DNA from 2 places in the Lysinibacillus fusiformis genome. Region 2 is predicted to be linked to the other one. Evidence: riboswitches for the same ligand, from Rfam matches in the RefSeq annotation. Region 2 holds a riboswitch; the other holds the start of a gene.
The links. Region 2 has a riboswitch for cobalamin ahead of JTI58_RS20315 (ABC transporter substrate-binding protein). Riboswitches for the same ligand answer to the same signal wherever they lie in the genome.
Positions count from the first base shown of each region.

Region 1: another riboswitch for cobalamin. It lies ahead of JTI58_RS23930 ((2Fe-2S) ferredoxin domain-containing protein); the one in region 2 lies ahead of JTI58_RS20315 (ABC transporter substrate-binding protein).

Region 1 covers NZ_CP070490.1:4,828,243-4,840,079, forward strand. Annotated here, with positions in the region: gene cobK (precorrin-6A reductase) at 1-315, opposite strand, end outside; gene JTI58_RS23920 (sirohydrochlorin chelatase) at 312-1,211, opposite strand; gene cobJ (precorrin-3B C(17)-methyltransferase) at 1,226-2,893, opposite strand; gene JTI58_RS23930 ((2Fe-2S) ferredoxin domain-containing protein) at 2,898-3,269, opposite strand; cobalamin riboswitch at 3,415-3,596, opposite strand; cobalamin riboswitch at 3,849-4,033, shown strand; gene JTI58_RS23935 (energy-coupling factor ABC transporter permease) at 4,182-4,928, shown strand; gene JTI58_RS23940 (energy-coupling factor ABC transporter substrate-binding protein) at 4,932-5,204, shown strand; gene cbiQ (cobalt ECF transporter T component CbiQ) at 5,210-5,983, shown strand; gene JTI58_RS23950 (energy-coupling factor ABC transporter ATP-binding protein) at 5,980-6,816, shown strand; gene JTI58_RS23955 (S8 family serine peptidase) at 6,995-10,495, shown strand; gene JTI58_RS23960 (GNAT family N-acetyltransferase) at 11,118-11,558, opposite strand; gene JTI58_RS23965 (glycosyltransferase) at 11,677-11,837, opposite strand, start outside.
Region 2 covers NZ_CP070490.1:4,133,677-4,145,513, forward strand. Annotated here, with positions in the region: gene JTI58_RS20305 (hypothetical protein) at 1-725, shown strand, start outside; gene JTI58_RS20310 (elongation factor G) at 1,170-3,107, opposite strand; cobalamin riboswitch at 3,266-3,452, shown strand; gene JTI58_RS20315 (ABC transporter substrate-binding protein) at 3,619-4,611, shown strand; gene JTI58_RS20320 (precorrin-3B methylase) at 4,663-5,340, shown strand; gene JTI58_RS20325 (S9 family peptidase) at 5,412-7,400, shown strand; gene JTI58_RS20330 (amino acid oxidase) at 7,466-7,966, opposite strand; gene JTI58_RS20335 (class I SAM-dependent rRNA methyltransferase) at 8,048-9,244, opposite strand; gene JTI58_RS20340 (alpha/beta hydrolase) at 9,307-10,224, opposite strand; gene JTI58_RS20345 (dihydrofolate reductase) at 10,385-10,861, shown strand; gene trhA (PAQR family membrane homeostasis protein TrhA) at 10,905-11,540, opposite strand; gene JTI58_RS20355 (DegV family protein) at 11,816-11,837, shown strand, end outside.

The DNA.
Region 1 (11,837 bases), 690 kb from region 2:
ATGGGCATAATGTTCATGAGCTCGCTCATAGCGAATATAAGGAATTTGTGCCTGTTTCGCCGCTGCCATCGCATTTTTAGATGCCTCCTCCGCAAATGGGTGAGAGGCATCTACCACCAATTGATAGCCTTGCTCTGTCATAATGGTCGCCATTTCCTCAGCCGTCAGTCGACCAACTAAATGTGGCAGGCCAACGTCAGCAAGACTTGAGGCTGCCGATTCGGTGACGACCGTAGCTGTCACCGCATGACCTGCGCTTTGTAATGCAAGGGCTAAATCCCTTGCATCACTCGTCCCCGCTAACATGAAAATCATTTTACCGGCTCCTCTTCATGATGATGGTCGTGGTCGTGGTCGTGCTCATGATGGTGGTCATGATCATGATGGTGATGATGATGTGCATGTCCATGTACTGCCGCATAGGCACGATAGTCTTCTAGATCTTGCATACCTGTTGATGTACCATTGACCGCCTGTTCAATACGCTCTAATAGAACATTTTGTAAACGTTCATGGTAGCCAAAATAGTTAGCAATTTGAATATCACACTCTGGATAAAGTTCATTAAACTTCTCACACATGCCATTCATACGTTCCATCAAAATGCCTGTGAATAAAAAGTAAGGTAACATGATGATTTTTTTTGCACCTAGTTTGACACAACGTTCAATTCCTTCTTCAACTCGTGGATCTGTGACACCCATAAAAGCACTTTCCACGTATTTAACAGGTAGTTTTTCCCATAAAAGTCGTGTAATTTTATAAAAATCGCCATTAGCAGATGGATCACTGCCTCCTCGTGCAATCAATAAAATAGCCGTGTCTTGCTGCTCTTGTTCTGAATTAAAGCCAATTTCAGCTAAGCGATCTTGTAAAATGGCAAAGATTTCATCATGGATGCCAATTGTTTGACCATATGTGAATGTAATCGTTGGATAATGCTCACGCGCATGCTCGATTTCTGCTGGAATATGCAGTTTTGAATGGCCTGCATGAAGTAAAATGATTGGAATCACATGAACCTCTGTAGCTCCCTTTTTCACACAGTTTGTAATACCTTCTTCGATGTTAGGTGAAGCAAATTCAAGGAAACAAGTTTCCACTAAAAATTGTTCGTCAATACGCGGTGTCATTTGTTCGATAAATGTACGAACCTCATCATTTCCTGCTGCTAAACGGCTCCCATGGCCGACAAATAAAATAGCTTTCATCTCTTTACCCCTTACTAGTCGCCGCACGGAGCTGGCTCTACTTTTATTTTGGAAGACATATCTTGATACGTAAAATGCAGTATCTTTTTCACACGTTTAAAATATTTAAACAAGCGTTCATTTGGATGAGCATTTGCTTGGTATTCTTCAATAATATCTGTAATGAGTGGAATCAGCTGATCAGGCTCCAACCCTTCTACAACAGGCTGTGCTGCGTGAGCCGTACGACCAACTGGCTTCGCTCCAATAAAGACATCAAATTTACTTTTACGGTAGACGATGCCAATATCATCAAATACAGCTCGATAACAGGCCATACCACAGCCATTAAAGCCAATATTTAATGTTTTCGGTAAAGACATGCCACCAAGTTTTTCTTGTATTTCTTCGGCGTATGGTATCGAATCAGCCTTTTCACCATAGCAAAAATCACAAGCTTTTAGAGATAGCACATCACCAATCGGTGCTAATAAAAAGCCTACTTCCTGCAATTTCTCTGTGATCTGTTCAGGGGCAGTCGTTGGTATTTTCAAATGGATTTGATGATCTGGTGTATATTCCATCGTCCCCTCTTCCCCAACGACCTCTGCTAACGTCAGCATTTGCTGAGGAGTAAAAAACTTATTGGCCACACCTGGGCTCACTGCTAATTCAAAAATAGATTCTATTTTTTGCTGTACAAGCTTCGGTGTTACGTTGACTGCGTTTGTCCCTTTCACCATTGCGAGTGCCGCTGTAGCCATTTCAAGTGCTGTTTTTTTCGGCTTTGGCGTAGCGGCTATACTGGGTTTATTAAAACGCCCTGCATTAGGATCAGCTGTAAAGTCATTTCTTGCTGTTCCTGTCTCTTGATTCATTGCCCAAGGTTCATTTTCTTCACGCAAACGTTGATGTGGACGTAATGGTTGTTTTTCTTCCCCAAGGGTATATTTACGTTGGTAACCGCGTGGCGTAATCATCTTATTGTCATAGAAAAATGTTGATGAATTCCCGATAATGACAGTTGTCAGCATACCAATATCATGTTCTAGCATTTCTGCTAGCGTTGTCATGGTCACTTCTTGACGTTCTCGATACGCACTTTTCACAAGCCCTACTGGTGTGTCTGGCGAACGATATTCTAAGAGAATTCGCTGAGCTTCGACAATTTGTCTTGTACGGCGACCACTTTTAGGATTGTATAATGCGATGACAAAATCTGCCATCGCAGCTGCCTCGACACGCTTTGCAATCAAATTCCAAGGTGTTAGATGGTCACTTAAACTGATTGTACAAGCATCATGCATAATGGGTGCACCAAGTATGCTCGCACATGAATTAATCGCAGAAATACCAGGAACAATTTCTACTTCAATTCCTGTTGCTTCTGTCCAGCCTAGCTCGATTAACACCTCATACACTAATCCCGCCATGCCATAAACGCCTGCATCACCACTCGAAATCACCGAGACAATGCTCCCTGCCTCTGCTTGGCGAACGGCTTCCTGCGCACGGGACACCTCTTCTGTCATGCCTGTGCTAACAATCGATTTCGCACTAACTAAATCTTGAATCAGCTCTACATAGGTTTTGTAGCCTATAATCATATCACTTTGTTGTAAAGCTTCTACTGCACGTGTCGTAATATGCTTAAAATCTCCAGGTCCAAAGCCTACTACGAAAATTTTTCCTTTTTGCGCCATGTTGTTACCCCTCTTTCACCTTTTCGATCCCTTTAATGGCTGTTGTTTGAGCAGTACGCTGTAATGTACCTTCACGAAGTGTAAAGACATGTTCGTTGTATAAGGATTCATGATGTAAATCTTGTACTAGTGTCCTAGCATGCTCTGTTGATGGCACACGATACCAATTCCCTTGAGGGTAGGCGATTACCACACAGGCATCCTTGCATCGTCCATTACAGCGCGTTCTTGTCGTATGTATTTCTTGATCGAGTGCTTGTCGCTGTATTTCATCTCGAATGGCTAAGGTAATTTCCTCACCATCCTTATTCATGCAACTACTGCCATTGCAAATAAAGAGATGTGTTTTCATCCCCTCTAAATTCCATGTTGTCATCTTCTGTCTCCCCTCATTTGCTTTCTGGAAAAAGAAAAACCTTTACTCTAAACGAAGAGTAAAGGTTTTGTAGAAGCCAAATAAAAACGAATAGCATGAAATAAAGGTACTCGCTTCCGCTTCAACTTCTCCCTCCGAAAAGTTTGCATGCACAATCAAATAAGCAGGTTTCCTGACTTAAGCTTCATTTTACAGTCGCACCTTCCCAAGCTTGCACCAGTGGCTTTGCGATTTCATCAGCTATTACAGTAGCGGGGGCTGTATTGGATTTTCACCAATTTCCCTATTATCTCGAGCTATTCGAGCACTTATTGACGTTTTATATGAAATTTTTATTAGTATTTTAAATAGAAAACTGTCTTAATCATATCTTATTATTTTAAAATTTCAATATTTCTTTAAAAATTTATGACAAATTTATCAATTTTGAAGTGAACTGGGGTATAAAATTTATACAATATCCATCATTAGCACAATGAATATTATCAGAATATTCGCTGTTGACCTTTAATTAAAAAAATTTTATAAAAAGGTATAGCATATTTATGGAAAATCATGTTACACTTTGTCGTGAAATCTCACAATTGAATGTTTTTCGGTGTAAAATGCTTGGCATTTTGCTTAAAAGGGAAGCCGGTTTGAGTCCGGCGCGGTCCCGCCACTGTAATAGGGAGCTTTATAGAATATGTCACTGTCCAACGGATGGGAAGACCTATAAAGTATTGAACTAGAGCCAGGAGACCTGCCGAAAAATAGGTGATCGTTTCAGCCTACGAGGATAGGTGTGCGGCTTAGCAGATGAGAATGTTATTTGCTTTTTTAGCTATGCACTTTTCCACCAACGGAGAAGTGCTTTTTTATTTACGCACGCTACATTCTAAAAATCTATTAATTAGTTAGGAGGAAAGCTTTTTGAAATTTTCATGGTGGAAACTTAGTTATTTTTTATTGGCCTTTTTAATTGTGCCAAAACGTGCCTTTGCGATGCATATCATGGAAGGTTTTTTGCCAATCGAATGGGCGATTTTTTGGTGGGTCATCTCTATTCCTTTTATAGTTCTAGGATTGCGCTCTATTCGCAAAACAATTGATGAAAATCCTGAAACAAAGATGCTTTTAGGGCTTTCAGGAGCCTTTGCTTTTGTGCTATCTGCCTTAAAAATCCCTTCTGTTACAGGTAGCTGCTCTCACCCAACTGGTGTTGGACTTGGGACAGTTCTCTTTGGCCCTCTAGCCATGAGTGTAATTGGAACAATCGTTTTATTATTCCAATCTTTATTATTAGCACATGGAGGAATCACGACTTTAGGGGCGAACGCCTTTTCGATGGCTATTGTAGGTCCTTTTATTGCTTACTTTGTCTTTAAAGGAGCACAAAAAGTAGGTTTGTCATTTTCACTAGCCGTATTTTTCGCAGCTATGCTTGGTGATTTAGGTACATATGTTGTGACTTCTGTACAACTAGCACTAGCCTTCCCTTCAGAAGTTGGAGGCTTTATGGCATCCTTTACAAAGTTTGCAGGTATTTTTGCCTTAACTCAAATTCCTTTAGCGGTGAGTGAAGGGATTTTAACGGTCATTGTGATGAATTTCTTGAAAAAATACAATATTAGCGAATTAAAAACTTTACGTGTTTTCTCAACAAAGGAGGCACATTAACAGATGAAAAAAAATTTATTGCTATTAGCAATTGTTGTGTTGTTAGCCATCATTCCATTGTTCATACAAAAAGGTGCTGAATTTGGTGGTGCTGATGGAGAGGCAGAAGCAGCCATTGGTGAAATCAATGCGGAATATGAACCATGGTTCGAAAGCCTATGGGAGCCACCAAGCGGTGAAATCGAAAGCTTATTATTCGTGCTACAGGCAGCTATTGGAGCTGGCTTTATTGGCTACTTCATCGGCTATATGCGTGGCAAACATAAAGAAGGTTAACCATTATGTTACTCATTGATAAGTATGCCTATCTTAATAAGCTAGCGTCTGTTCATCCGCTAGAAAAAATGATATTTTCACTTGGAATACTTCTCATAACGCTCATCATGAGAGATGAACGACTTTCACTCATTACATTTTTTGTAATGAGTGCTTTTATCATTTTAGGTGCAAAAATTCCGCTTACATACTATGCCAAGTTATTATTGCTACCTGGATTTTTCTTATTCACAAGTCTCGTATCTATTTTACTTTCCATTACACCGTCAACCAATGCACTACCTGCCCATATTTGGTCTTATACATGGACGAATTGGACTGTTTTCATTGGGAACGCAAGTGTGCTATTAGCGCAGCAGCTGTTCTTTGTCGTTCTGGGCAGTATTAGTTGTTTATACTTTTTAATTCTAACCACTTCTGTACAAGGAATATGTTATGTGCTACGACAATGGCGACTCCCCTCTTTATTGGTTGAACTCGTTGAACTAACCTATCGTTTTATTTTTATGTTTTTAGAAAGTATGCAAAATATCCATCTAGCCCAGCAAGCGCGTCTCGGCTACCATTCACCGTTGCAATGGCTACGCTCTGTCTCCATGCTCATTGTGGCATTATTTGTGGAAATGTTTCAACGTAGTCGGGAGCTCAACAATGCCATGCAATCACGTGGTGGCGAGGCCGTCTACTGGCAAGAGGTGGGCTCCTATAGCAAGAAAAATTGGCTAGGTATGGCAGCAATATTACTAGTCCTCATCGTATATGGAGGGTATTTCACATGACAGCATTTTATTTTGAACTCAACCAATTATCATATGCCTATGCAGATGGTACGAAAGCGTTGTCAGATATTACATTAGACATTCCAAAAGGGAAAAAAATCGCCATACTCGGGCATAATGGCGCAGGAAAATCGACTTTGTTTCAGCATCTTAATGGTATTTTGAAACCTACAGCTGGGACGATTTTATTCGAAGGCAACGGACTGGAATATAGTCGAAAAGCTTTAAAAGTTCTACGTCAGCAGGTAGGCATTGTCTTTCAGAATGCAGATCATCAGCTTTTTTCAGGGACCGTCAAGCAAGATATAGCATTTGGACCATTGAACCTCGGCTGGTCTACTGAAAAAATGGAAGAAAAAATAGCATGGGCCGTTGCGCAAACCGAAGTGGAAGATTTGCTCGATAAACCCATTCATTTTCTAAGCGTAGGTCAGAAAAAGCGTGTGGCGATGGCAGGTGTTTTAGCGATGGAGCCCTCTGTCCTTTTATTAGACGAACCAACGGCAGGTCTTGATAATTATTATGCTACACAAGTATTACAATACTTAGCCAAATTAGAAGATGGTGAGAGAACCATTTTACTAGCAACTCATGACATTCCTCTCGCCTATGAATGGGCAGATCTAATGATCGTCATGGAAGCAGGAAAAATTATTTATAACGGCGATCCAATCGCCTTGTTTTATGAAGAAGAATTATTAAAACGCGCACATCTTGAACGGCCATGGATTTTTGAGATGGTCATGGCCTTACAAAAAAAGAAGCTATTGCAGGAAAACATCACAATCCCCCGCTCCAAAAATGAATTACAACAATTAATCGAACAGATCTAAAGCTTTTCATAATGTGAGGTATCCGAAAAACGGACAATGTTTAACTGTCCGTTTTTCGTTATACCCACCAAAAGTTAAAGTAGCGAAGAAAAATTTTCCTCCATTACGAAACTTTTCTAATCTTTATCCGTATTAGTATAGTCAAGATTTAATTTATAACACCAAGGAGAGATAACAATTGAAAAGTTGGTATAAAAAATCAGTCGCTGTTGTAGCATCCGCTGCACTCATGGTTCCTGCTGCTTCTGCATTTGCTGAGGCACCCCAGCATAAAGCAAAGAACGTGCTGGCAAACAGTGCGAAACAAACAGAGAAAAATGAAGAAAAATGGATGAGTAAGGATACAATTGTTATCAAGCATTCAGGTCTTGATAAAAACGTACATAAAAAAATTGGCTCCAAAGTCATCCGCTCTATTCCTTCATTAGGTTATGATGTCGTGCAACTAAATAAAGGCGTATCGATAGAAAAAGCCGTCTCTTACTATTTAAAGCAAAACGGGATATCAAGTGTATCTCCTAGCTACGTCTATCATTCTTTCAATAAAGAAGCTGATCCCAAGAAACAAGAGATGTATCATTTAAACCTACTGCAAATGGATAAGGCACTGGAATTAGCAGGCAACCATGATGTCACAGTTGCTGTCATTGATTCTGGTGTGGATTTTAAACACCCCGATCTAAAGTCACAAGTACTCCCACCCTATAATGCAGCAGCACCTGCTAATACTACTTATTCAGGCGATCACGGAACACATGTGGCAGGTATTATCGCCGCAGCAAAAGATAATGGCGTAGGTGGGCATGGGATTAATCCGAAAGCGAAGTTACTGCCAATTGATGTATTTAACGGCAAAGAAGGTGCTAATGATTTCATCATTGCACAGGGTATTCTATACGCAATTGAGCAAGGCGTTGACGTCATTAATATGAGTCTAGGAGGCTATGGTGAATCTCCACTGATGAAGGAAGCCGTTCAGAAAGCCATTGATAGTGGTATTACGATTGTGGCAGCTGCAGGAAATGAATCGACAGATGAATACTCCTTCCCCGCTTCTTTCGAAGGTGTCATTAGTGTGGGTTCAACGAATGAACGCAACAAACTATCAAGCTACTCCAATTACGGCCCGTCCGTTGATATTGTTGCACCAGGTGAAGACATTTATAGTACCGTTCATGATGCGAAAAAAGGATCATCCTTTGTCAAATTTAGTGGCACATCCATGGCCTCTCCAGTCGTGGCAGGTATCGCTTCTCTTCTTAAATCAAAAGATCCATCTTTAAAACCGCATCAAATAGAAGCGATTCTAGAAATGACAGCACAAGATTTGGGCGAAAAAGGTTATGATCTTACTTATGGTCATGGACTTGTCGATCCTGTAAAAGCATTACAGTTTGATTTAAACAAACTGCCTAAGCATTATGCAGAGACAAAGGAAGATCGTATTCAAAACGCCAAGGTCCTTGCTAAAAATAAGCTAAATACAGAACAGGGTGCTTTTGAACAGCAAGACGAAAAGAAATGGTATAAAGTCGATTTAGAAGAAAATGAATATGCTCAATTGACATTAAAAGGCGCTGACAAATACGACTATGCCTTTGATTTATATTTCTACCCAAATAGCGGGATTGGTGATGTAGAGCCGATCCATGTTAATGATGTACGTGTCGGAAAAAAAGAAGGTTATCTATTTAAAGCAGATCAAAAAGGAACGCTTGTAATTGGTGTCAAAGATCACAATGGTAGCTATAGCTTAAAAGGCAAATCTACTTATATTTTTACAGCACAAACAACGAAAGACTTGCCAATCGATACAGTAGACAAGTCTTCAATGGAGCCTATCAAAAAGTTCCCATATAATACAGCAGGTAAAAACTATACATTACTGTCAAAAGATCAACAACAAGATCAAGATTACTTCACGTTCTCTGTCAAAAAACCGACGACATTACAGTTTGATCTATCAGGTATTCCAGGTGTCACTGCCTCTATGGAGCTCTATCTAAAAGACGACTTTCTTCCTGTACCACCAGAAGAAATCGATCAAGCTGAAAATGATGAAGATGAAGAATTGGAAGCCTATCCAATGCAGACCGCTTATGGTACAGCAAAAGGTGAGCCGGTCCGTATGATTATCGACGCTGTTCCCGATCAAGAGTACATTTTAAGTGTCTCTAATGAGAGTAATAGTGAGTTTTCTATGGAGATGTTCTTTAGTGGCGGCATTGAAAAAGAAGAAACAATCAGTGAATCGATGATCCCTTACACATTAAAAGGTGAAGTGGTTACCCTTCCTCCTGATGAGGATGGACTACCTGTTAATGAAGTCATGTTCGAAGAAAATGTTCTTGAGGACCAATTACCACTTACAGAGAATAACATAAAAAAACGTAATGAAATTGACAGCTTGATGAGTATGTTAATGAATCCTACGGGTTCAGGCAACCTAGAAAATGTTGATCCTATCATTAAGCAGGCGATCCGTTTTGAAATAGGCGAAGATCAAAAAGCTTATTTCCAAACAGACTATGATGAGGATTATTTCTTGTTTAAAGCGAAGGAAGACGCCCTTTATAGCTTCAGCTTTTTGAAAGGATTGAACCAAATGCCGACGGGTACAGTATTTGAGTATGAAGAAGAAGCAAAGGAGTTAATCCCCGTTTCTTCCTTAACAAATAGCCTTGGCATACTGGCACTACTACTTGGTACAGCTGGTAATGAGGACGATGCAAAAGTTATTCCATTGAAAAAGGACAAAACCTACGTGGTAGCCGTTGTCAATGCTGGAGAACGATCTGCCGAGCCTTATACATTGAAAACAAAGAAAATAGGCGATATTCCAGCAGAGTACAATCCAAACAATCATGAGGAAGCAAAAGCGCTAAAAATCCAACCAGGTACTACTTATAAAGATCACCTGATTTATCAAGATGATGTAGATTATTACTATTATAAGCAACAAGGCAATGATGAGGTCATGAGTCTGCTTCTTTCTTCAGTTCCCTTTACAAATGAACAATTAGCTCAACTACCTAAAGAACTACAAAAAGACTTAAAATTTGCAGGAGCTATCATCGAAGATACAAACGGCAATATGAAAATTGATGCCAAAGAAATGGAAACAGAAATTCCATTTGGACTAGGTGATAATATTCTTGAAATGTTACTTGGAATGATGGGTACAAACGATGTAAATACATCGTTTAAGGCGAAGAAGGATCGAGGTTATTTTATTCTTGTCAACAGCATGGGGCTTGGCCAGGTTTCGATTCAGCCCTATACATTAACATTGTTTGATCATAAGCACGTGGATGAAGACAGTGATTCAAAATTAGTCAATGGTGTACCTAGTAAACCTTCTGTCCTTGTGAAAAAAGATGAAAAATGGGTTGCAACGCAATATTTAAATGCAGGTATTCCATTTGGCGATAAAGACTATTTTGAATGGAACAACGACCAGAAGCGTGAAGTCTTCTTCTCACTTCAAACAGAAAAAGCGTTGGATGGTGTTATTCGAGTGATGGATGCAAACGGAAAAACCGTTAAAACATTCGATCTTTACGGAGTTGGTGATGCCGAAGTTGGCACGGTGGAGCTAGATGCAGGCAAATACTATATTGAAGTAAGTGAGTTTGATGGTAAAGCTAGCACACAACCCTATACGCTTGAAATAAAATAAATGAAATCAAACAAAATCCCCTAGATCATCACGATCTAGGGGATTTCATGTTGTTGAAAAAAGATCATGTCACTAGCAGAAAAAGACTTTTTAGCAAGGTGAGGGGTTGATTTCCGTTGCGCCAGCGTCCTTTCCAGGGGGCGTCCGAGGAGCCGCTTCACTCACTTCCGTTCGCTCCAGGGTCTCCTCTGTGACGCTAAATCCCCTAGGAGTGACGCTGGCTCCACTCCAATCAACCATTCTGCAAAATGTCTTTACTTTTTTCATACTAACATAGCAATCAAATAGCCCAATACCTGTATTCTTAGGGGGATAGGATTTTTATTTTCAATGTGGAGAAGTGATTCGTTACTACCCCCTCAAAAAATGAGTAGTGAACGCCTTTGCTAAAAAGTTAATGGGTTGGATTGGAAGGCTACTTGACTCCCGTGGGATAGCGAGACAGGCAAAACTCTAAACGGAGCGGTAGCGGAGGAAGCGATTCGGCGCTCGCCCACAGGAAAGCAAGTAGCCTGCAACGGAAATACATTTTCACTTTTCATAAAAATTCTATTGATGGTTTTGTTTTTCAACACTATGAAAGAAGTATTTTCATCCAAGATGAGATGCTTACAAGTTCAGCTTACATAAAAAATTTAACATAATTACAATATTCATCTTGCTTCATTTGTAGCTTTTCATAAAGCTTGCGTGCATTTACATTGTCAGCCGCCGTTTGCAGCGTGACATAGCGAGCAGATTGTTGCTCACAATAGCGAAATACCTTTTCCATCAATGCCTTGCCCACCCCTAGGCCTCTAGCATCCTCTGTTACATAAATATCATTTAAAATATAGGCACGTTGTAAAGCGATGGACGAAAATGTTGGATATAATTGCGTAAATCCGATCACCTTGTCATCTACCAGCGCTATAAAAATGACGGATTCTTTCAAGGCCAATCGTAATTGTAAAAATGCCTTGGCACTGCTTATATCTGACTCAATTCCATAAAATTGACGATATTCATCAAACAGTTTTGATAAGTCCTCTAGTTCATTCATTGTTGCTTGCAGTATTTCCATTCTAGTCTCCCCTTGTGTCTACCCATGATTGTCTAGCTTTATAAATCTAGTTTTTATTATATAGGAAATAATGGTATAAAGAAAAGAATACTCCTCTAAATCGAGAAAAGATTCACTTTTATTCACCTAAATAATTAGCAACCTTCTGGACAATCTGCCTCCAGTTTAATTCCTTGCGGGCAAATGCTTGGAGCTGTACACAAGTATCGGCCAGCAAGGTTTCCTGTGCTGCTACTTGTTGCAATGTCCGCCCTACCGCCTCCCAATCATGGGTAGGAT
Region 2 (11,837 bases):
AAACGCCTTATGAAGATATGAACATTTGTAAGCAACCACGCACAGAAGTTGCCAAGAAAGCGAAAACAAGAATGGTGGTCGAATCGCTGATCGATCAATTATTAGCAACGAAGCTGATTCGCAACGATCGCTTCTTTGAACAAATCTTATATAATAAAGAAATTATTTGGATACAAAATGGGGATGTGGACGGTCATCTTTTGGCAAAAGCAGCATTAACAGATGAGCTGAAAACAAAGACCAATCATTTTATGATGTATATGCCGACCAATCCGATTGTCTATGAGGTCAATGGGGAAGCGTATCACTTAATTACGCGCATTGATTCAACACGCGCAAAGCCCAACCTTGATCGTCTAACATTGGAGCCAAAGCCTGTTTTAAGTGCCGCTCGTGTCAATGACTTATTATGCTCGATTGTCATGCGCTTTTATGAAACATATCTACACGATTTAGCGTCTCACCATGACAAACTCATCGCATTCGTGCAGCAGGAATATGCCCAGTTTATTGAAGCGGTGCAAGCGTTAAATGATTATCATTTCAACTGGCATCCACGCGGCAATGGGCACGAGCTCTTACTGCAATTAATTGATCATCTACAAATTTTAAAAAGTCACCCAGGCAAGGTACTGATTGATTTTACGAACAAGCATGACTACGTGATAGTAGAACCCGCTTATTTGATGGACAAACCAACAAAGAAAGCCGTCGGTGCACTATAAGAACAAGCCCTCCGCTTTATGGAGGGCTTGCTTTCATTTAAATGCAGGATCGAAATATATTCACGTTCAAGCAAGAAATACCCGCGCTTGAGCTATGAGTACCCGCGGAAGCAAGTGAAATACTCGCGCTAGAGCAATGAATACCCGCGGAAGCAGGAGAAATACCCGCGCTTGGGCGACGAATACCCGCGAAAGCAGGAGAAATACCCGCGCTAGAGCTATGAGTACCCGCGGAAGCAAGAGAAATACTCGCGCTAGAGCGATGAATACCCGCGGAAGCAGGAGAAATACTCGCGCTTGAGCGAAGAATACCCGCGAAAGCAGGAGAAATACCCGCGCTTGGGCGACGAATACCCGCGAAAGCAAGAGAAATACCCGCGCTTGAGCGAAGAATACCCGCGAAAGCAAGCAAAACACTCCCGAGCGAGTAGGCCGACTCCTGCCCTATAAACAATGCATGGCTGCCTGTGCTTCATGCCACGGAACCGTATATCCTTTGCCCTTTGCACAAAAAATACTGGAGGAACTATATTCAGGGTCGGCATTTTTATCGTAGCCAATCTGTGCAATTACTTCCTCTGTATTATGGCATATATCATAGCCATCAAATTGGAGTGTGAGTGCACCTTTCCCATTTGTATAGGCAGCAAAGGTTGTGCTGTAGCTCATTAAAGTGGCAACGGGCGCGCGACCTGTTAGCACCACATCTGTTTCGGATAATATCGGGTCATCAAATGTGCCTGCTGCTTGCTGAACGTCAGTCATCATGCGGCCGATAAAGTCGTTTGAAGCCTTCATTTTAAAACGATAATAGGGTTCAAGTAGAACATTTTGGGCTTGCTCTAGTCCCTGGCGCAGCGCACGGAAACTAGCTTCTCGGAAATCGCCGCCCGATGTATGTTCATTATGCCCGCGACCTGTTAGAAGCGTAAAATGAACATCTGTTAAAGGGAAGCCTGTAAGTAAGCCATGATGATCGCGCTCAAACAGGTGCTTTTCAACAAGGCGCTGATTGCCTACGGATAAATGATCTGCATGACAGGCATTGCTGAAGGTATTGCCGGTTCCACGTGGATTTGGCTCCATTAATAAATGAACTTCCGCATAATGCTTGAGTGGCTCGAAATGGCCATAGCCTGTCACCTTCGTCGCAATGGTCTCCATATATAAAATTTGCGGCTCGCCAAAGGAGACGGCTAATGAAAAACGTCTCATTAATACCTCTGTCAGGACCTCCAATTGAATGACACCCATAATATGGACATGGATTTCCTGGAACTTTTCCTGCCAAACGACACGTAAAGAAGGCTCTTCTGCTTCAAGTAAACGGAAAATCTGTAGCACTTCCTTGATATGCTGATCGCCCGCATATTGAACCTTTGCCTGTAGCGTTGGGACAAGCTCATAGGGCTGTGTTAGCGTCGTTGTACCGATTCGATCTCCAATGTTTGCCTGACTCAGCCCTTTCACAGCGAAAATCTCTCCTGCTTCAACCTGTTGAACGGACTCAAAGCGACTGCCATTATAAAGGCGAATTTCTGTCACTTTTTCTGTCACTTCACCAAATGAAAATTCATCCCGCACATGTAAGGAGCCCTTGACAGCCTTCATAAAGGTTAAACGCTGATGCCCATCATGACGAATTTTAAAAACCTCTCCCTCAAACGGGACATTCTGGTCAAATTGGGTAGCCGTTAACAGGGGAAGCTGGTCAAGAAATTCCTGAATGCCCTCATCCTTTAAGGCAGAGCCTGTAAAGCAGGGGAAGGCACACTCATTTTTAATCATGGCCTGTAGCTGAGCAAGACATGGTTCATGCTCTAATGACTCATTCAGAAAGGCATCCAAAAATTTTTCATCACGCTCCGCCAGCCATTCCATGATGCTATTTGACACATAATCTGCTCGCAGCGGTTCATCGACGAACAACACATGCTGAGAGCAATCTTTACGAAGCTGGCTCATGACAGCTCCTACATTTGCTCCTTCACGATCCGTTTTATTGATAAAGAAGAAGGTTGGGACATGGTATTTACGTAAAAGCTGCCACACCGTTTCTGTATGGCCTTGTATCCCTTCGACAGCGCTAATGATAATAATGGCATAATCCATCACACGAATGGCACGCTCCATCTCAGGGGAGAAATCGACATGCCCAGGTGTATCAATCAATGTGTATGTATCATCGCCAATGCTCATGCGACCTTGCTCGGCAAAGATCGTAATCCCACGCCTGCGCTCTAGCTCATGATTATCGAGAAAGGTATCCTGATGATCGACTCGACCACGGGCTTGAATACTATTTGTATGAAAAAGCACTTGCTCAGAGAAGGTCGTTTTCCCTGCATCCACATGCGCAAGTACACCGATTGTTTTGTACATAAGAAATCCTCGTTTCTATAGATTGCTATCTTTTCATTGTAACAGAATACTCGCATATATAATTCTTGTAAAATAGTTCGTATTTTTGTCGAAATAGTGCTAATATAGTGATGATTGCATAATTAGCGTCATACTACGCTAGTCTATCAATAGTATTGACCATAATAGAACGTATTGGTGCAAATGGCATTTGTCATTTGCTTAAAAGGGAAATCGGTGCAATTCCGATGCTGTCCCGCAACTGTAAATGGGGAGTCTATACAGCATGCCACTGTAGTAAAGCTATGGGAAGGCGTATAGATGATGAACCTAAGCCAGGATACCTGCCAGTATGTGTTTTTTGACTAAGAACCACGAGGATGGGGATAGTGATAAAGGTAATGATGATACCGTTATTTCACTATGCTACTCTCTTGGCGACAAGAGGGTTTTTTTATGCCCTTCCAACCACCTTGGTAGCAAAGAAGTCTCTGATTTCTTTCTATATTTTAACAACAAAGGAGAAAAGGACATGAAGAAATGGAAAAGTATATGGCTGATGATGATCATTGCCTTGGTCGCTATTTTAGGGGCTTGTAATGCAAAGGACAAAACTGAATCAGCAGCACAAGGTGAAAAGGTTGAGCCATCTGAGGCAGCAACAGAAGTAACCATTGAAAATAATGACACAACCCAAACATATAAGGAAGCACCTACGAAAGCGATTAGCTTAAATCAGCATGTGACAGAAATCATGCTGGCGCTTGGCTTAGAGGATTCTATGGTTGGGACGGCTTACTTAGATGATAAAATCTATGAGCCACTCCAAGAGGCATACGATAAAGTCCCTGTGCTTTCAGATCAATACCCTACGAAGGAGCAAGTGATTGATGCCGAGGCGGATTTCCTATATGCAGGCTGGAAAAGTGGTTTTGGTGAAAAGGGCGTTGGCACACCAGAGGAGCTTGAAGAATTAGGCATTCATACGTATTTACATACGGCTTCTAACATGACAAAACCAACATTAGAAGATATTTTCACTGATATTCGCAATATCGCGAAGATTTTCCGTATCGAGGATCGTGGCGAAGCTTTAATTGAGCAAATGACAAAAGATGTAGAGGCAGTACAAGCTAAATTACCAAAAGATAGCGAAAAATTACGTGTTCTTGTGTTTGATAGCGGTGAAAAGGATGTATTTACAGCTGGTCAAAACTTTATGAATGAGCTAGTGACAATCGCGGGTGGTCAAAATATCTTTGGTGATGTGGAATCAGGCTGGACAACTGTGTCGAAGGAAGATGCAGTAGATCGTAATCCAGAGGTTGTTGTCGTGATTGATTACGGTGAAACAACGGCAGAACAAAAGATCCAATTCTTAAAAAATGATCCAGCATTAAAGGAGATGGAAGCTGTCAAGAATGAGCACTTTGTCATCCTGCCACTTTCAGCAGCGTCTGAAGGGGTTCGTGCGGCAGAGGCCATTGAAATTTTAGCGAAGGGCTTCTATCCTGAAAACTTTTAAACCATTCGAGCTAGCGCTTTGCTAGCTCCTTTTTCATAAGGAGCGATATCAATGAACGCATTTCAAAAAAACGTACCAGATCAAACATTTGAAACACTAAACCGTGATGGTGAATTTACCCGTCTAGCAGTTAGCCCTGGCATTATCAATAAGCATTATACGCCAGCGCAATTTCAAAAAATAGCCGAAATTGCTGGCGAAAAGGGGGCGATTAAGTATTCCGCCTCCTATAGTATTCTCGTATCCATTCCAACGAGCGATGCGACAGAAGCTGTGCAAGCCTTACAGGAAGCGGGTCTTTATGTTGCGCCCTCTGGCTCCATTATTGCCATGAAGGCTTGCGATTTTTGTGATGGTGAGAAAATGGAGGCAGCTCCGATAACCGAACAGCTCTATCACGCCATAGCGGGGATAACGGTACCTGCAAGAGTACGTGTCAATATCAATGGCTGTGCATCTGCCTGCTACAATGCAGTCTATGATGATATTGGGCTCGTGTATCAGCAGGAAAGCTTTGATGTCTATTTAGGTGCTGTGCCGATGGGGGCAAAGGCACAGGCTGGCACATTATTCGCTAAAAGGGTAGGTGTCGAGCACATTGAAGATTTTTTACTGTACATGATAGGCCTTTATAAAGAGCATGCTCGCCCGAATGAACCCTTTTATAAATTTTATCGCAGAACAAAGTCCGCAGAATATTGGGAACTAGTAAAAAATTCTATTAAATAGCAGGAATATTACTTAGGGTGTCGAAGTATTGTAGTAAGGCACAGAAAATTACAATACAAAGGAGCAAGAACATGACATCGAAACAAGGGATTCAACCAGAAGATCTTTATCACTTAAAATCAGTAGCAGATCCACAGCTATCACCCGATGGAACTGAGGTAGTTTATGTAGAGACTCGTATGGACGAGAAGAAAAACGACTATATCTCGAATTTATTTTACATAAACTTGAAGGACAAAACGCCACAGCAATGGACATTTGGTGAGGATAGAACAAGTTCCCCTGTTTGGTCACCAGATGGCAGCCAAATTGCGTTTTTGTCAACGAGAACAGGTAAATCGCAAATTTATGTGCTATCGAAAGCAGGTGGTGAGGCAAAACAGCTGACACATTGTAAAAATGGGGCAACATCACCTGTCTGGTCCCCATGTGGCAAGAAAATTGCTTTTTCAGTTGTCCTAGGGAAAGATGAAACCATCCAAGATAAAGCGGAGGATGAGAAGAAAAAGGACAAAGAACTCAAGCCACTAGAAATCGAGAAAATGAAGCACAAATCGGATGCTGGTGGATTTATTGATATGGAGCAGTTTGTTCATATTGCCCTTGTCAATGTGGAATCAGGAGAGCTAGAGCAAGTGACGGAGGGAAAAGAGTACTTCCATCTGGGTACATGGTCGCCAGATGGCAAATACCTTACGTACTTAGCCGATAAAGCGGAGGATTTGGATTTCTCATTTAATGTGGATATCTATTTATTGGATTTAGAAACTAAACAGAGCCGCAAGCTAACAGAAGGCTGTGGTGCATATTACCAAACGGCTTGGTCTCCGAATAGCCGATTCCTTTCTTTTGTAGGTGGAGAACGTGAATTTGAAAATGCCACACAAGCGAAGCTATGGATATATGACATGGAGCAAAAACTGCTAAACTGTGTAACAAGTGAATTCGATGCGCCTGTTGGTGATTTTGTCATCGGTGATTTCCTGCAAGGTGTAGCGTCACCACGCGTGCAATGGATGAATGATAATCATAGCTTCTACTTCCAAGTCACAGATCACGGCAATGCGGCGATTTATTTCGGAAATGTAGATGGCGAAATTTACCCAGCTATTCATGATGATCAATATGTCTATGGCTTTTCACTTGATCCGCAAAACGATCAGGCTATTGTAGCGATTAGCACAACGACAAACCCAGGCGATTTGTTTTATGTAAACCTAAAAACAGGTGACAAAGAACAGTTGACGTCAATTAATGAAGAATTTTTAAAGACCAAAACATTAGCTGTTCCCGAAAGTATTGAATTGGAAGGCGCTGAAGGCTGGAAGGTCAATGGCTGGATCATGAAGCCAGTTGGCTATGAAGCAGGGAAGAAGTATCCTCTTATTCTTGAAATCCATGGTGGTCCACATGCGATGTATGGCAACACCTACTTTAATGAATTGCAAATCCTTGCTGCACAAGGCTTTGCAGTGCTTTATACTAATCCGCGTGGTAGTCATGGCTATGGCCAAAAATTTGTGGATGCAGTACGTGGCGATTATGGTGGCAATGATTATGCAGACTTAATGGCAGCGGTAGACTACGCTTTGGAGCACTATGATTTTATTGACCAAGACCGTCTTGGTGTAACAGGTGGAAGCTATGGTGGTTTTATGACCAACTGGATTGTGGGCCATACAAATCGCTTTAAAGCGGCTGTGACGCAGCGCTCCATTTCAAACTGGATTAGCTTTGCGGGTGTCAGTGATATCGGCTATTATTTTACAGACTGGCAAATTCAAGCGGGACTCGATGATATAGAGAAGCTATGGCATCATTCACCGCTGAAATATGTAGACAATGTGGAGACACCATTATTGATTTTACATGGTGAAAAAGACTATCGTTGTCCAATTGAGCAGGCAGAACAATTATTTATTGCCTTAAAGTATCGGAAAAAAGAAACAAAATTCGTTCGTTTCCCTGAGGCGAATCATGAACTATCAAGGAGCGGCAAGCCCACATTACGAATTAATCGACTTGAATATATTCGTGATTGGTTTGTGAAATATCTATAATAGGGTGGCCTAAGAAGAGCATAGCTTCTTAGGCTATTTTTAATAGAAAAGCCCTGTATGATTGTTTATAACGTTTCAATCGTTTGAAAAATCTCTTTGTAAAGGATATCTAACCCTTTCTCACCTTTCATATAGAAATACCAAACATCTTCTCGATTTGCATCATGATCATATAAATAAATTGTTGTATGAGAACCGTTATGTAATGATTCCCAATGAGCCGTTTCAAATGTAGTTCCTTCTCTTGTAAATGGAAAATGACGTTTTGGTGAATCAAAAAAAACAATGGGGATTTTAGCGTTTTCATAAGCTTTAACCAATTTATCAGCTGATGCTTCTTCAAACATCACGGGTGTTATCATAACAGCATCAAAATTTGTGGAAATATGTAATGTATCCTCGCTAAATTCATCTAATGCAATGGTTTCGAAATGAATTTTTTCGTTATTTAATTCAGGGATAGTACCAACTACAGCCATTTTTAAAGGCGCTCCATCATATTTAGTTTCATCATTTGAACATGCAACTAATACTAACAAACTTAATATGAATAAAAATTTTTTCACAATTATCCTCCTTTTTTCTCACGATATCGTTGTGTTCATCACATAAAAAAAGAATCACAACAAGGTGTGATTCTCGATGGGTTAGTCGATTTTCTGGATGAACACGACCTTCAGATAATTAAACTCAGGGTATTCACGTTGTACTCGGAAATCCTTCGGCAAACCGTATTCCTCCACGATTTTATAGCGTGTACGAGTTTCTTTAAATGCTTGGTCAATAAAGCCTTTGAACTTTTTCATACCGAAGCTAGCATTATTTGTGGAAGCCACAATGATGCCGTTTTTAGCGGTAATGGCAATCGTGTCCTTCAGTAATTTAGGGTAGTCCTTTGCCGTTGAAAAGGTCATTTGCTTCGTACGTGCAAAGCTAGGTGGGTCTAAAACGACAAGGTCAAACTGTAAAGCATGACGCTGCGCATATTTAAAATAATGAAAGACATCCATGACTTTTATATCCTGTGCCTCATAATCAATATGATTGACACTAAATTGCTCAATTGTTTTGGCTAGACTGCGCTTGGCTACATCTACACTCGTTGTCTTGATGGCACCTCCTAGAGCAGCTGCCACAGAAAATGCTCCTGTATAGGAGAACGTATTCAGCATGTCAGTATTATTCGCATAACGCTCACGAATAGCTAATCGCACCTCACGTTGATCAAGGAAAATCCCTGTCATGGCACCATCGTTTAAATGCACTGCATAGGTCATACCATTTTCCTTTACCATGATGGGAAATTCGCCTGGCGTGCCCATCACAAAATCATCCTGCTCGATATACTGCCCTTTGCTATCAAAGCGTTTTTTCTCATAAATCGCTTGGTAGTTCACTGTCTCAGCAAGCGCCTCATAAACCACTTCTCTAAATGAGTAAATACCCTCACTATACCAGCTCACCATGTAGTAGCCGTTAAAAAAGTCGATCGTTAGACCGCCGATGCCATCTCCTTCACCGTTAAATACACGAAAGGCTGTTGTGTTTTCATTGTTGAAGAATGCAGCACGATTGTCGATGGCTTTTTTGAATTTTTTCATAAAAAAAGGTTTATCGATGGTTTCATTCGCATCGGTCGTTAGCACCCAGCCAATCCCTTTATTTTGGATTCCGTAGTAACCTGTTCCAATAAAACGGTTATGGTGATCCATGAGCTTTAGGAGTGTTCCTTGCTCAGCAGGTAGACGTCGTGCATCGACCGCATCCTTTGAAATAAGAGGGTAGCCTTTTTTTAATTGATCAGAAAAGGGCTGTTGTATTTGTAGTGCCATTATTTGTGTCATAGTGTCATCCTTTAAAAAACGTTTTGCTCTATTATCGCACTGTTTGAGCGGGATAGCCAAACTTATTTCAGGAATTGCGCAATTTTTGTCACGGTTTCAATTGTTGCGTCTTCAAAATAATTCATTTTACTGAAATAGCTATGGATTAATCCTGGCATTGTAATATGCTCGACTGCCACACCAGCAGCCTTTAACTTTTGTGCATAGCTTAGACCCTCATCAAAGAGAACATCTGCCTCTGCCGCGATAATCAATGTTTTTGGCATGTTACGGACATCCTCTAGCTGAAGAGGGGACACAAATGGATTCGTGAAGTTTGCTTCCTCCGTATAGTGCTGAGAGAACCATTGCATGGCTTGTGCATCTAAGCCGTAATTTTCACCATATGCCAGATAGGATACTGTTGAAAAATCGACATTTGTCACAGGATAGATCAGTGCTTGCGCTTGTAGCGTTGGACCATCCAGTGCAGTAGCTAAGTGCGCAACGACTGTAGCCAAATTTCCACCTGCACTATCCCCAGCAACCGACAATCGACTTACATCTCCACCTATTGCTTCAATATGGTCATGCACCCATACTAAGCTATCGTAGGCATCGTGTAAGGGTGTTGGGAAGGGGTATTCGGGTGCTAAACGATAATCCACTGACACCACAATCGCCTGTGCCTGATCTGCTAATAGCTGGCAGCCTGCATCGACAGATTCTAAATTGCCATAGACCCAGCCACCACCATGGTAATAAACAATAACTGGTAATGCTTTACCGACAACGGGCGTATAAAGCCGAACTGTAATTTGCGCGCCATCTCGCACCGTAATGTTGTGATCCTCAATGGATGCTAGCTTCGGTTTATGGGCGGATTGCCATTGCGTAACCGTTCGCATAGCTCTCGCTTCCTGTGGTGTCACTTTGTAATAAGGTGTACCAGTACGCTGAGCTTCTATATAGTGAACAGCTTCTTTTCTTAAAGTAGTCATCTTCATCATTCCTTTATCATGAGGTTTGTTATTTCTATTATAAACTATTCGTATAATTTTACTAGGATTTGATTTAGAAAAAGTTTATTTATTTATAAATGAGGTGAAATCAGCGCATTATGTTTATAATAAAAAGGATGAACGTATTTGGAGGGACAGTATGATTTCTTTAATTGTGGCACATGATGACAACCACGTCATCGGTTATAACAATGGGATGCCGTGGCATTTACCAGGGGATTTGCAGTATTTTAAACAAAAAACAATGGGCAAGCCTATGATTATGGGACGTAAAACATTTGAATCCATCGGTCGACCACTTCCAGGGCGACGCAACATCGTCATTACGCGTGATGAAAACTATCAGGCAGAGGGCATTGAAATCGTGACAAGCTTGGAAGCGGCTTTAGCGCTAGCTGGAGATGTACCTGAGGTAATGATTATTGGTGGCGAGCAGATTTTCCGTTTAGTGATGGAGATGGCTGATCGCTTGTATATCACAAAAATTAATCACGCCTTTCAGGGAGATACCTATTTCCCAAGCTATGAGCAGGATTTTGTCCAAGTCTCTTCACAGGAGCCTGAAACAGCACCAGAAGGCTATACATTCCAATATCAAATTTTTGAACGTAAATAAACGAAAAAGCAATCGCTCCCTTCACAATGAGCGATTGCTTTTATTATAGATAAAAATAAACACATGCATACATAGAGGCACAGCCAGCTAGCACAAAGAGGTGCCAGATCGCATGGTTAAAGGGCAGTGAACGCCATGCATAAAAGATGGCCCCAATCGTATAGAACAGCCCACCAGCTAGCAGTAAAGCAAAGCCATGTAACCCTAAATAGAGATAAACAGGCTTAATGGCAAATATAATTAACCAGCCCATTCCGATATAAAAAATCAATGAAAGTACTTCAAAGCGATTAATAAAGAAACATTTAAACAACACACCAAGCACAGCCAGTGACCAAATAATACATAGCAACGTCAATCCTAGAGTACCACCAACGGCAATTAATAAAAATGGCGTATAGGTGCCGGCAATTAAAATATAAATGGACGAATGGTCCAAAATAGCGAAAAAGTGTTTATATTTTTCTGGCATACTGTGTAGCAAGGTAGACATTAAAAACAGAATGATGACAGACGCACCGAAAATGCTGAAGGTTGTAATATGTAGGGCATTTCCTGTTTGTACGGCTGCTAATAGTAGAACAACCAGTGCTGGAATACTAGCGATGAAACCAATACCATGTGTAATGGCATTCCACAGCTCTTCCCTCCATGATTTATAGTCAAATGAATCAACCATTTGAAACACTCCTTTCGTTCATACATTTACTATACCCCAATAATTTGTACATGAACATTTACATTTGTCATATATTTCATATCAAAAATGTCATAAGGCTGTCATAATCTTTGAGGGGCATTGATAGACAAGAGGTAGGCGAAAACGCTATAGTATCCAAGGTAGCGTTTACATGCAAGCGAGGACAAGGTTTTGCCTAATGACAAATGTCATGTTTACATAATGATTCATTAGTCTATATAATAAATTTTAATGAAGTAAAAGGATGTGTCGAAGTGAGACGAATTCATATAGTAA